DNA from 2 places in the Shewanella eurypsychrophilus genome. Region 2 is predicted to be linked to the other one. Evidence: riboswitches for the same ligand, from Rfam matches in the RefSeq annotation. Region 2 holds a riboswitch; the other holds the start of a gene.
The links. A riboswitch is a leader RNA that binds a small molecule or an ion and turns the genes downstream of it on or off. The one in region 2 is predicted to bind lysine.
Positions count from the first base shown of each region.

Region 1: linked by a shared signal. The riboswitch ahead of lysC (lysine-sensitive aspartokinase 3) and the one ahead of FM038_RS16855 (Na+/H+ antiporter NhaC family protein) in region 2 are both predicted to bind lysine.

Region 1 covers NZ_CP045503.2:980,763-985,271, forward strand. Annotated here, with positions in the region: gene FM038_RS04015 (S9 family peptidase) at 1-562, shown strand, start outside; gene arcA (two-component system response regulator ArcA) at 931-1,650, opposite strand; gene FM038_RS04025 (DUF3293 domain-containing protein) at 2,228-2,686, shown strand; lysine riboswitch at 3,090-3,264, shown strand; gene lysC (lysine-sensitive aspartokinase 3) at 3,412-4,509, shown strand, end outside.
Region 2 covers NZ_CP045503.2:3,960,251-3,964,759, forward strand. Annotated here, with positions in the region: gene FM038_RS16840 (peroxiredoxin family protein) at 1-8, opposite strand, end outside; gene FM038_RS16845 (hypothetical protein) at 186-620, shown strand; gene FM038_RS16850 (thymidine kinase) at 913-1,491, opposite strand; gene FM038_RS16855 (Na+/H+ antiporter NhaC family protein) at 1,674-3,242, opposite strand; lysine riboswitch at 3,321-3,539, opposite strand; gene FM038_RS16860 (electron transfer flavoprotein subunit alpha/FixB family protein) at 3,719-4,509, opposite strand, start outside.

The DNA of each region.
Region 1 (4,509 bases), 2.9 Mb from region 2:
GTTTCAGCTGGATAACCGAGGCTCGGCACATCGCGGCACTCAGTTTGAACATGTGATTTATCAGCAGCTAGGTGAAGCAGAGGTCAACGATCAGAAAGCAGGTGTCGATTATCTGCGTTCACTGCCTTATGTGGATGGTGACAATATTGCGCTTTATGGCCACAGTTATGGTGGCTATATGGCCTTAATGGGTTTGTTTAAGGCACCGAGTTACTTTAAGGCTGCCATCTCGGGTGCACCAGTGACAGACTGGGCCTTGTATGACACCCATTACACCGAGCGTTATCTGGGTCATCCTGATAAAAATGCTAAAGGTTATGAAGCCAGTAGCGTATTGCCTTACGTTAAAGGTTATCAGTCTGGCCTGTTGATGTACCACGGTATGGCCGATGATAATGTGCTATTTGAAAACAGCACTAAGGTGTATAAAGCCCTGCAAGATGAAGGGAAGTTATTTCAGATGATCGATTATCCCGGCTCTAAGCATTCAATGCGAGGAAATAAAGTTCGAACGCATCTATATCGTTCACTGGCTGATTTTCTTGAGAGAGAGTTGAAATAAAAAAGTTGTAAGCGGTAAGTTTTAAGTTGTAAGTAAGAGATGAGGCTTTAAGTATTCCGGCTCTGTCTTGGGCCTTACAGCTTAAAACTCGAAGCTTTCTTAGCCCTGTCTTGGAACTTACCGCTTACCGCTCTGTTCCAGACATAAACCCCCTCTTTGGCCATCCGTGGCCACCGGGGATAACTTTTTAGTTATAGGAAGTCCCTATACAACGTCCTTCCTATACCATCCGTGGTGGAAGGACATAAATGTTCCAGACATAAACCCCCTCTTTGACCGTCCGTGGCCACCGGGGATAAATACTTCCATATACAAAAAAACCAGCCGATAGGCTGGTTTTTTTTATGAATAGGAATAAAGCGTTAGCTTTATGCCTCTTCTAAGTTACCGCAGAAACGATAACCTTCACCGTGGATCGTTGCGATGATTTCTGGCGTATCAGGTAAGCTTTCGAAGTGCTTACGGATACGACGGATTGTTACATCAACAGTACGGTCATGTGGCTTAAGCTCGCGGCCAGTCATCTTCATAAGAAGGTCAGCACGGCTAAGGATCTTGCCTGGGTTCTCAACAAAATGCAGCATAGCGCGGAATTCACTACGTGGCAGCTTGTATGACTCACCTTGTGGGCTAACCAAAGAACGACTGTTGATTTCAAGGCTCCAACTGTTGAAACGGTAAAATTCAACACTGCTCTTATCTTCAGATTCTGCACCTGTGCTATTAACGCGAGTCAATAGGTTACGGGCACGGATAGTTAGTTCACGTGGGTTGAATGGTTTAGTGATGTAATCATCAGCACCGATTTCAAGACCCAAAATTTTGTCGACTTCATTATCACGGCCCGTTAGGAAGATAAGGCCGATGTTGTTAATTTCACGTAGTTCACGTGCTAACAGAAGACCGTTTTTACCAGGAAGGTTGATATCCATAACAACTAAGTTGATTTTGTTTTCCTGCATGGCTTTGTGCATTTCTGCGCCATCATTTGCTTCAGTTACCACATATCCTTCAGCTTCAAAAATACTTCTTAGCGTGTTACGGGTAACGGCTTCATCTTCAACGATCAGAATGTGCGGGTTTTGCATATTAATTTACCTAATTTGTTCAAATCTGCTCTAACAATGAGCGCGTGTATACGAGTTACAATGGGCGCCCAAACTCATTTTACTGGCCTTTACTGCTACGTAGGTGCTTTCAAAACGGCTGAAACAGCAACACACTTCCATAATTAGTAAAGTATGCGTATCTCAATAAATGGAAACGCGAACTGTATTTTCTTCGATTAATAATAGTGGGATTTAGTTCCCTCTATTAATTAATATTTTTGAAGATTAAACGCGAATATTGAGCTTGCTCGCATTTTATACAGAAATTTGGCTGACTTCTAAGTTTGACATCTGCTCGTATTGTAACAAGGTGCATCACGAACATCTGTGATGGTACAAGGAGCGACAAGGCCTATTGTACTCGTTTTAGGCATTTGTTAACAAATGAAATGTTAACAAAATTACTTCTGGATTTGATCTATATCACGCTTGACGCTGTAAGTTATTGAATTTAAAGAGTGTCGAAAAAATGATTTTAGTGATCTAGATCGCAGGACTAGGAAGATATGCTGAATTTGCTATAATTATCTGAATCTAATTGAGGGAATTGGTCCAGATGATCGACTTGAACAAACGACTCTTGAACAAGAAACTATGGCAGCACTACCAAAATACTGAATTTCTTTTTACCCAAACCTTATCTTCTCAGCTGTCCTTTGCAATTATCACAGCCCATAATCCCAAGGGGCAGATCCTCACTTCTTGTCAAAACCGTCTATTAGATAGACAGCTTCAACTGGCAATAGAAAAATTTAATCGCCCCTATAGAAGTGTAATAGGGGCGTCTCAAGATCGCACCCATATGGAAAAAAGTTGGGCTGTTGCGATTGATAAATTAGCTGCGGCACATTTAGGCATGAAGTTTAATCAGAATGCTATTTATTTTGTTGATAATAATCAATTGGCATTAGTTCCTTGTCTTTTCAGTCAAGACGAGCAACATCAAGAGATCATTATTGGTGAGTTTTCTCCGCGCGTAAAATTAGTCAGCGAACTACCCGACTTTGATTATTAGCTTATACCAATTCCATTAAACATATGATCAATTCAGAGCTTTCTCAGGGCTTTAAATTCAAGGCGCATTGTTGACGAAATGGTTATTCCCTTTTGAGGCAATGCAACGCAGAAGTAGAAGCCCTGAGAAGCTCACGAAGTGCGGGTTAAAAAACACTTTAAGCTGCGAAAGTGGCTTTCGATATAGAATAACTATTAGCTTCAATCCCCTTATCTTGCCTACAGCGTTTTTAACTCCCGCTGAATGGTCACTTATTTAATGGAAATGGTATTAGTAAAACACTGATTTCTCATTTCCATATAATTCTTATGGCATTTAGTTGTGATTCTCCATTGACTTAAACTATCTAAATTTGATAATTTGCCCTTTCCTTATTCTCTTTATGTACGCATGAATGAGTCTGAGGTACAGAAGAGGAGCGTTAGCTAGGTAGTAAGTTTGAAGAGTCCAAACTCTGATGATGACTTATGAGGGAGATTAACGCCGAGATATCTCAGTATTTGGATTTACTCGATATCGGTCTATAGGGCTGAATCCCATAGATTGTCACCTTTTATTGGTGGAGAGCTTCTGGTGGTGATTGCTGTTTCCCGTCTCTGGGGTGCGTTATCTTTGCACCAGGCTCTTCGAACGAAGTTAGTTCGGAGCGTGATCATGTTAGTTTTATATCCTTTTTTATTATCAAATGAACTTCATCAGTGTCTACTTTCTGTGGAGGCTGTGTAATGTCCCTTATTGTTGCTAAGTTTGGTGGAACCTCTGTGGCAGATTATGCCGCTATGAGTCGTTGTGCCGATATCATTCTCGCTAATCCTAATACCCGTGTTGTTGTGGTCAGTGCATCGAGTGGCGTAACTAACTTGTTAGTTGAACTCACTCAAAACAATTTAAGCGATCAGCATAGAATTAAGCTGATAAAACAAATTGCACATATTCAGTATCAGATCTTAGATGATCTTGGCAGTCCTCAAGAGGTTGCAGCAAGACTAGATACTGTCCTTAGTCGTATTTCGGTATTGAGTGAAACCCTAAGTAATAATAGTAGCAAGGCAACGATGGATGAGCTGCTGGCACAAGGCGAGCAGTGTTCATCGGCCTTGTTTGCAGCTGTGCTAAGGGAAAAAGGGGAGGCTGCTAGCGCATTCGATGTACGTCAGGTGATGCGAACCGATAGTCATTTTGGACGGGCAGAACCACAGATTGAAACAATATCTTTATTAGCCGCAGAGTATTTAGCACCATTATTATCATCGCAGCGCATCGTGACTCAAGGCTTTATTGGCGCCGATGAAACCGGTGCAACGACGACTCTAGGTCGTGGAGGTAGCGATTACTCTGCTGCCTTATTAGCAGAGGCCTTGAAGGCGACAGCCGTTGAGATCTGGACTGATGTTGCCGGGATCTACACCACAGATCCTCGCATCGCGCCTAAAGCCAGCCCTATTGCGGAGATTAGTTTCAATGAAGCCGCCGAGATGGCGACATTTGGCGCAAAAGTGCTCCATCCTGCGACAATTCTGCCAGCGGTAAGACAAAAAATTCAGGTTTTTGTGGGTTCTAGCCGTGAGCCTGAAAGAGGTGGCACTTGGATCCGCCATGAAGTTGATGATGCTCCGGTTTATCGAGCGGTAACAGTTCGCCGGGATCAAACATTACTCAATCTGCATAGTCTGCAGATGCTTCACGCTCAAGGATTTCTGGCCGAAACTTTTGCAACTTTAGCCAGACATAAGATCAGTGTCGACTTGATCACAACCTCTGAGGTTAATGTGTCACTGACTTTAGATAAGACGGGTTCTGATTCTGCCGGGAACGGCCTACTC
Region 2 (4,509 bases):
TTTTTCATTCGATTTAATCCTTACGTTTTGCTTTCCAAGCTCTGGTTTAATAACCGAGCCTAACAATGAGCATAATTAACTCATAGCAATAGACCGAATAGATAAGCATTAATTTTCAGCTGAAACGAAATTTTTCTACGCTTTACACTATCTTTGTATATAAATACGCCAAAAAATTAAACAGTATGCAATCAAGGTTTAGTAAAAGTAGAGAACATATTTTCCAGATAACGGCTATTTTTAGCATGCTGTTTGCGCTAATTGGCTTTAGCTACAATGTCTGGCGAATGGAGGTAACCGAATATAACTCAACAATGCGTTCAGCGAGTTTCGAGCTGTTACTGCAACTATCAGAGCTTGAAGGCGTCATCTACGCTGCCTATTACGATAAAGATAAGCTTGCAGGGAATCCGAGAAAGGGCTGGATCAAAGTCAACTTGATTGCTGATTTAAGTATGATCACAGAAGCAGAACTTCAGGATGCCACACGAGCTCTCAAACAAGATTGGCAGTTACATTGGGATTCGATTGACGATGATGAAGCCAGTGTCAGTAAAGTAATAAAAAGGATTGATGATACGAGGGAGGAGGTAAGACGATTACTATTGAAATTGGAATAATGACAGATCCTAGGGCCTAGTTCCTTAGAAAAGATGGGGTACAGTAAGGCACAATCGAAGATATAGAAAATCTGCTGTAGATACGGCTGAGACCGTTGCTGGCATGGATGCCAGCGTCGAGCCCACATGGAAGTGTTTACGGCGTGTCGAAGAAGTATCTGCAATCCGCCTGCTGCAAGCAATGAACAACAATAACGCTATGGTATTTTGCCATCCAATAAATACCAAAGCACGGCAAATGAAACCTGTCTAAAAGGCTATTTGCAACTTGCTAGCAGACAAGTAACAAAGCTTAATCCCACAAAAACTCTCGAAAGTGTTTGCGGCAAACTGACTCGTAACTTTCATTACCACCGATAGCAACCTGCTCGCCTTCGCGCATAGGCTTGCCTTCATCATCGAGTCTCACAACCATATTAGCCTTACGACCACAGTGACAGATGGTTTTAAGCTCAACCAATTTATCAGCCCATGCTAAAAGATACTGACTGCCAGTAAACAGTTCACCTTGGAAATCAGTTTTGAGACCATAACAAAGCACTGGGATATTCAAAATATCGACAACATATGTCAGCTGCTTCACCTGCTCTTTACTTAAGAACTGTGATTCATCGATAAGGATACAATGCTGTTGTTGCTCACTGTGCGCAGCGGAGATCATTTCGGCAATATTGTCGTTACTACCAAATACCAGTGCATCAGCCTCTATTCCGATCCGCGATGCTACTTTCCCCACGCCATATCTGTCATCAATCGATGCAGTCATGACTAAGGTATTCATGCCACGCTCACGATAATTATATGATGACTGTAACAGCGAAGTAGACTTGCCGGCATTCATTGCCGAATAGTAAAAATAGAGCTGTGCCAAACTGATATTCCTTATAGATAGATTCATCGATAGCTTAACACTTTTTCAGGGAGAAAATCATGCCCCAACGCCTATAGCGCTCACAAGACAAATAGAAGACAGCTACAAGACAAAAAAATACCGCTCCATTGAGCGGTATTTAAGATCTAGCTAGTGTGCAAGGTCATTATTAAGCAAAGCTATTAAGCCGTGCCTTGTCTCGACTTTACTCTAAGCACTAAGATACTAATCACAAACACAATGCTACACGCTGCTAACCCAGCCATCAGAGATTCAGTGAACCCCAGAACGGTGTAGCCCACTAAACTGATCCCCGCGACAATCAAGGCATAAGGTAACTGAGTGATCACGTGATCAATATGGTGACAGTTTGCGCCCGTTGAGGAGAGGATAGTCGTATCTGAGATAGGCGAACAGTGATCGCCAAATACAGCACCAGCCAATACCGCTGCTAGCATAGGTAACATCATACTCGTATGAGTCCCCATCGCCATGTCAGCCGCGATAGGCAACATGATACCGAACGTCCCCCAACTTGTACCGGTAGAAAACGCCGTTAAACCTGCAAGTACAAATAATACGGCTGGTAGCAGTGCAAAGGGAATATTGCCCGATGCCAAGCTTGCCATAAATTTACCTGTCTCAAGTTGACCAATCACGCCGGCAATGGTCCAGGCAAATAACAAGATGTAGATAGCAGGTAGCATAGAGCGAGCACCGGCGACAATACCTTGTATGAAATATTGCTTGTCGAGCCCTTGGCTCAAAACGAAAGTCACTGTCGCCAAGAAGCCCACTAATGCACCGAAGAACAGTGATGATGCAACATCGGTATTTTCAAATGCGCCTAGAATACTGAAAGGCTTTCCATCGGCGGCTAAGGCGTCTCCACCGCTACTGACCATGAAATAAAACGTCGCACATACCAGTACGATAATCGGCAGGAATAAGCCTAAGATCTTACCGTTATCGGCTTCAGGTAAGTCAGAGTTTGCGCCCGGTGGTAGGCCCTTACTTTCATCATATAAATTACCTTTCTGCGCATTAAGCTCGTGCTGGCGCATTGGACCCACATTGAGATCCATACAGGCAACACATAACAACAATAACAAGGCAAAAATAGCGTAGAAGTTCATCGGGATCATTTGAATGAAGACACTCAAGTGACCAGTATCAGTGAAACCATGGGCCGTTAAAATACCGCCAATCAGCGCGATAATATAGGCGCCCCAGCTCGATACTGGCGAGATCACGCAGATTGGTGCGGCGGTAGAATCAAGTAGGTACGCAAGCTTACTGCGTGAAATATAATATCTGTCCGTTAATGGCCTGGCGACACTGCCTACCACTAAGCTATTAAAATAATCGTCGATAAACACCACGCAACCTAAGAACATGGTGAGTAACTTGGCATCACGTTTACACTTAATGCGGGTTCTAGCCCAATCAGCAAAGGCATTTGCAGCGCCGCTGACGGTGATCAGCGCCGTTATCATGCCCAATAAGATTAAGAAGCCGAGCAAGTATAGGTTCCAGGCATTTAACGCACCATCATCCCAGAATAGTCCTACTACTTGCTCACCAAGATACTGCCCCGAACCGGCAACAGAAAAGTCGTTTATTAATACGACACCGAGTAATATTCCCAATCCCAAAGAGAGTAGAACGCGACGAGTAACAATTGCCATCAGAATAGCAACCACAGGGGGCAGCAATGAAAGCGCCGAATCGGCGTAACTTAAAGTTGTCATTTAATTATTTTCTTCGTTTTAAGTACGAATGGAGGCTGCTGAACTGGTGGGATATAAATGATATCTGAAAACACCTGTCCTATCAGTAGCGCTCCATAGTAATACCATTAATTTAAGGGTATAAAATTTTCTTACCTTCCGGGTAAGAAATACTATGGCAGTGCTGCACCTATTCGATACAGCCCCAGCAGTAATCCGTGATATGTATTACTACTTCGGCACTAAACCCTTTCATGATAGATAAGCGGTATCAACCTGACTATCATTACTGATGTTTAATGCACCTCTACTTTTCAGGACGTTTGCGATACTGAGCTTGAGTCGTACTTAGCGACAGCTCGAAAACGTGAAGTTCATAAAAACATAAGCGGCTTTGGAGATTCTACCCCAAAGCCGCCTATTGTGACCAATGTCACGTTTATTTTAGGTCAATTGGAAAGTAATTTACCTTCTGACCACATTTACGTAATAACTATTTATAGTAACTCAAGCAACTGAGGCACGGCCTCAAACAGATCTGCTTCCAAACCATAATCGGCAATTTGGAAGATAGGTGCTTCAGGGTCTTTATTAATCGCCACAATCACTTTTGAGTCTTTCATTCCAGCAAGGTGCTGAATCGCGCCGGAGATCCCCACTGCAATATAGAGATCAGGGGCGACGATCTTACCTGTTTGACCCACTTGTAGATCGTTAGAAACAAACCCCGCGTCAACCGCAGCACGTGACGCGCCAAGCGCCCCACCTAACTTATCTGCAAGCTGCTCGAGTATGGCGAAGTTCTCACCACTACCTAAACCACGACCACCAGAAACAACCACTGAGGCAGCCCCAAGCTCTGGACGCTCAGATTTAGATAATTCTTGAGAAACGAATTGAGTTAATGAATCATAAACCTTGTCGATAGCGACGGTATCAGCGCTACCGTCGTTAGCTGCTGCATCAAAAGCACTAGAGCGAACAGTCAACACTTTCTTGTCATCAAGACTCTGCACCGTTGCTAATGCACTGCCCGCAAAGATTGGTCGCACGAAAGTATCTGGACTCACCACTTCAATCACTTCAGATATTTGAGCCACATCTAAAAGTGCTGAAACACGAGGAAGTGTGTCTTTACCTAAGCTAGATGCCGCCGCAAGAATATGCTCATACTCAGTAGCAAGTTCAACGATCAGTTGCGAAAGATTATCGGAAAAGCCATTGGCATATTGTGCAGCGTCAGCCACCAATACGTGTCTGACACCTGAAAGTTGCTTGGCCGCTTCCA